DNA from 2 places in the Paenibacillus sp. P5_B5 genome. Region 1 is predicted to be linked to the other one. Evidence: riboswitches for the same ligand, from Rfam matches in the RefSeq annotation. Region 1 holds a riboswitch; the other holds the start of a gene.
The links. A riboswitch is a leader RNA that binds a small molecule or an ion and turns the genes downstream of it on or off. The one in region 1 is predicted to bind glycine.
Positions count from the first base shown of each region.

Region 1 (2,396 bases):
GCATATTGATCAAAATCAGCATTCTTACCAGATAATTTACGCATATAGCGTAGGAGTGCACCTTCATCAAGTGCTTCAGCTACGTTCAAACGTCCTTGGAACCTTACTTCTTCCGGAATATCTGCAAATAATTCGTCAATGGATTGAATGCCAATCGTTTCTAGCATTTGTTGTTCATCTTGCTCAGTCATCGGTAAATAACGATGTTTCATGTCGTAAGTTCTCCCCCTAGTTAAATAAATTCTAGTACATGCGGCCCTAGCATCTTTAAGCGTGGTACGACGAAAGAATAGGGATTTCTAACCTTTCGGACTTGATTTATAAAAAGGTGTTGCCACCACTTTAGCTCTAACCATTGAACCTCTAATCTCAACATCGACTTCTGTCTCCAGAGCAGAGTAGGAGGAGTCTAGTAAAGCAAGGCCAATATTCTTCTTAAGCGTTGGGGATTGCGTACCTGTTGTTACTTCACCAATCTGCTTGCCATCAGTGGAATAAACAGGGTAGTGGCTCCGCGGAATTCCGCGACCGATCATTTCAATGCCTACAAGCTTGCGAGGGATCCCATTTAACTTCTGCGCTGCTAGAGCTTCGCGTCCATTAAACTCAGCCTTGTCTAATTTAACAAAGAAGGAAAGCCCTGCTTCAAGCGGTGTAATGCTCTTAGATAATTCTTGCCCATAGAGTGGCAGTCTGGCTTCAAAACGAAGTGTATCCCGCGCTCCAAGTCCCACAGGGAGTAGACCATCAGGTTCTCCAGCTTCCAGAAGCTTCTTCCAGAGTGTAATTGCATCTGCTTCGTCAATATACATCTCAAAACCATCTTCACCGGTGTATCCAGTACGTGATACGAGTGCTTTCACACCTGCGATTTGCACATTCTCGTAAAAACGGAATGTTTTTAATTCGCTTAGAGGTGTATCCGTAAGCTTACTTAAAATTTGGATAGCATGAGGTCCTTGTAAAGCTAGTAAAGCAGTATCGTCTGAGATGTTGTTTAAGCGAACATCTCCTTGTAAATTTTCTTGCATCCATTCGATATCCTTATCGATGTTGGAGGCGTTAATAACAAGCATGTAAGCATCCTCACTCATGCGATAGACAAGTAGGTCATCAACAACACCGCCGTCTGGGTAGCACATGAGCGTATATTGACATTGACCATTATGCAGTTTTGATACATCGTTGGTAGTAAGCTGCTGCAAGTATGCAATGGAGTCACTACCTGAGACTAATACTTCCCCCATATGAGAAACGTCAAATAAACCAGCCTGCTCTCGAACTGCAGTATGCTCCTTCTGAATCCCAGCGAATTGAACAGGAAGCTCCCATCCACCAAAATCTATTACACGAGCATCGTAATCCGAGTAAATCGGAAATAGGGGCGTTCTTTTTAGCACCGGAATCACCTTCACTTTACTTTTTTTAGTCAATAAAAAAAGAGCAAAAAGCGCGCATGCGAGATGCGATCTTTTTGCCCTGTCCTTTGTACCTGAGAGTGTCCCTACGCACATGTTTAAATGCGTCAAGTTTCCCCATGGGTGTTTACTTGATCTGTTATCAAGCAAAGCTCTCCAGAGATGCGTCCTATACAAGTCCTTTTGCCTGAGAGATTCACCCGTTTTGGGGCTTACTCCTTCGGCGTTACGTTTGTCGTAATCTCTCCCTGTATGATCATCCGCAATATTTATTTGAATCTTATAAAAATTTTGTTGAACAAATAACTACTCTCTATATTTACGATTACCAGAACATTTTGTCAATACCTGAAACACATATAACTTGACTTTATTGTTTTATTTGATTTAACCTTATATCGAAATCACAAAACGGAGGCGGATTAAAATGAGTGAAGTATCATCAAAACTATTATACTCGAAAGAGCATGAATGGGTAGAAGTTTTATCGGATACAAAGGTTAGAATTGGAATTACAGATTTTGCTCAACATCAGCTTGGAGATATCGTATTTGTTGAATTGCCAGAAATTGGTGCGAAGGTTGCACAAGATGATAGTGTTGGAAGTGTGGAATCGGTTAAGACGGTTTCGGATATTTATTGCCCTGTAGGAGGCAAGATTGCAGCTGTTAACAGTGCGCTAGAAGATGCTCCTGAGCTAGTCAACAGCAGTCCTTATGGCGATGGCTGGATGATTGAGGTTGAATTGAGTGGCCCAGAAGCACTTGAAGGATTGCTTACGGCGGCTGAATATGAAGCTTTTACAAAAGGATAAGAATTGATACTATTCGCTACATAGTTTAATATGGAGTTAAGGCACATTTGGTGTTTACCTAATGTGTCTTAACTTTTTTTTTATGAAAGAAGGATAGCCTCAATTATGAACAACGAAGCCAAATCAGTCAGTCATTCAAGATCCGTTTATACGGATATTATATT
Region 1 covers NZ_JBFULK010000011.1:22,579-24,974, forward strand. The annotation lists gene gcvPA (aminomethyl-transferring glycine dehydrogenase subunit GcvPA) at 1-212, opposite strand, end outside; gene gcvT (glycine cleavage system aminomethyltransferase GcvT) at 300-1,406, opposite strand; glycine riboswitch at 1,478-1,580, opposite strand; glycine riboswitch at 1,584-1,678, opposite strand; gene gcvH (glycine cleavage system protein GcvH) at 1,846-2,232, shown strand; gene AC1DOK_RS15220 (acyl-CoA thioesterase) at 2,338-2,396, shown strand, end outside.

Region 2 (2,396 bases), on a different contig from region 1:
AGAAACACGATGCGGTAAGGAAGAATGGATCGGACGCCGAACAAGTAGACAATGCAGCGTTCGCCGTAATAATTCCAGCCCAGAATTGTAGTGAATGCAAACAACGAGAGACAGATCATCAGGATCAGGGATCCAAAAGGCATCGCCGCATCAAAAGCGGCTTGCGTCATCTCCGCTCCAACCGCGGTTCCGTTCCACGTACCGGTTACAATCAGAGTCAGGCCGGTCAATGTGCATACCACAATCGTATCTATAAACGTACCCGTCATGGATACCAGACCTTGCTCCGCAGGCCATTTGACCTTAGCCGCGGCTGCTGCAATGGGCGCGCTGCCTAGTCCGGATTCATTGGAAAAGACGCCTCTTGCAATGCCGTTACGGATGGCCATCATAACCGTAGCGCCGAGAAAACCGCCGCCCGCCGCAGCCGGGGTGAACGCGCTCTGCAATACGAGCGCCAATGCAGACGGAATCTGGTCAGCGAAGACTATTAGAACGAAACCAGTAGCTAATACATAGACGATAGCCATGATAGGAACTATTTTCGTCGTCACCCTTGTGATATTTTTAAGCCCTCCTAGGGTCACCAATGCCGTCAACACGGTCAACACAATGGCAGTTACCGCAGCCGGAATGCCCAAACTGGACTTAGCGGATGATGCAATGGCGTTGACTTGCGGGAAAGTGCCGATTCCGAATAATGCGACCAACACCCCGCTTACAGCAAAAAATACAGCCAGCGGTTTAAACTTCTTGCCCAAACCTTGTTCAATATATATCATCGGGCCTCCGGTTACTTGTCCATTCGCGTCCAGCTTCCGGTATTTTACGGCCAGCACCCCTTCGGCGTATTTGGTCGCCATGCCAAAGAAAGCAGCCAGCCACATCCAGAACAAAGCTCCCGGTCCACCCATTTGAATCGCGGTCGCTACGCCTACGATGTTTCCCGTTCCAATTGTTGCGGCCAGAGCCGTTGCGAGTGCGCCGAAGCTGGTAACATCACCTTTCCCTTCGTTCTTGGCGGTGAATATGAGTTTGAGGGCCAGCGGTAAACGTATCACTTGAAGTAAACCGAGACGGATCGTGAAATAGATTCCCGTTCCCACGAGCAACACAAGGAGCGGCGGCCCCCATACAAATTGATCCACACTTTTTAACCATTGTTCCAACACATTCATTTCCTATTCCCCATTTCTGCTTCATCTTGGTGCGTATTGCGACAAAAAAAGAGTCAAATCGATGGATTTGACTCTGGGGACGTTTTTGCAGAACACAAATAATAGATATCACGAATACGAATCATGATACATCACATCTGCAATCCCTGTCCTTTTACCTGAGAGTTTGGACGTGCGTTTGACACGTCTTGCCCCTTCGGTGCCCCGCTTCAAGCGGAGTCTCTCCAGAGTTCTGTCCGTATACGGTCCTGCTTGCATTCTACTCTTTTAGAATTGATGCAAACGCCTGAGAGTTTTGCCCCTTCGGCCAGACTGCCGTCTGTCTCCCGTATCCTTCATCCAGTTTATGAAGTTGTGCATATATTATAGTGAACTATCTAGAATTCCGCAATGACTTATGCAATATGCTCAAGCTATTAACCTTTCTCCTCATCTTTTTCATCTTTTTCATCTTCTTCATCTTCTTCATCTTCTACATATTCTAAAATATCTCCAGGCTGACATTTCAAGATTTGACACACAGCTTCAAGGGTTGAGAAACGAATCGCTTTGGCTTTATTCGTTTTCAAGATGGACAGGTTAGCCATCGTTATGCCTAATCTATTCGATAGCTCAGTGGAGCTAATCTTTCTTTTGGCCATCATCACATCCAGATTTACTATAATTGCCACATCCATCATCCCTCATTATATAGTTTGGTCATTTTCCTCTTTAATTCTTGTTGCTTGCTCAAACAATTGCGATAAAGTCAAGCCTAAAAAGCCAATAGCCAGAGAGATAAAGGTAACGATTATCATAGGCATAATAGTCATCGCATATAAGAACACATCATGAGCGTACACCAAGTAAATGGAACATCCATTAAACAGTACGATCTCACTAAAGGCGCAGATCGATATGATTTTTAAAGCCTTGGCTGTATCAAATGTAAAAGGATTGTTTCTCACAACAATTCTGCAGATCTTCTTTAAATTAAATAAAGCAATCAGATACGGAACTGCGCATAGATAGATACAACTTGTTATAGCCGTTACCAATCCTTGATCTAATATGAAGAACGCACTTTTAAGAAAAGCCGTCAGCACGAGTGGTGTAGCTAAGAGCCCTAACAGGGTGATAGCTATACCAGCTATTACGAGGATGTTAATTACTTTGGCACTCACATTTCTATTCATTTTGGGAACCTCAACTTTCATGGATAGTAATTTCATACCTTAT
Region 2 covers NZ_JBFULK010000002.1:178,313-180,708, reverse strand. The annotation lists gene AC1DOK_RS03455 (alanine/glycine:cation symporter family protein) at 1-1,178, opposite strand, end outside; glycine riboswitch at 1,315-1,416, opposite strand; gene AC1DOK_RS03450 (helix-turn-helix domain-containing protein) at 1,595-1,858, opposite strand; gene AC1DOK_RS03445 (DUF2975 domain-containing protein) at 1,865-2,353, opposite strand.
Region 2: it holds a riboswitch for glycine, as region 1 does, so the genes downstream of both, AC1DOK_RS03455 (alanine/glycine:cation symporter family protein) here and gcvT (glycine cleavage system aminomethyltransferase GcvT) in region 1, are expected to answer to the same signal.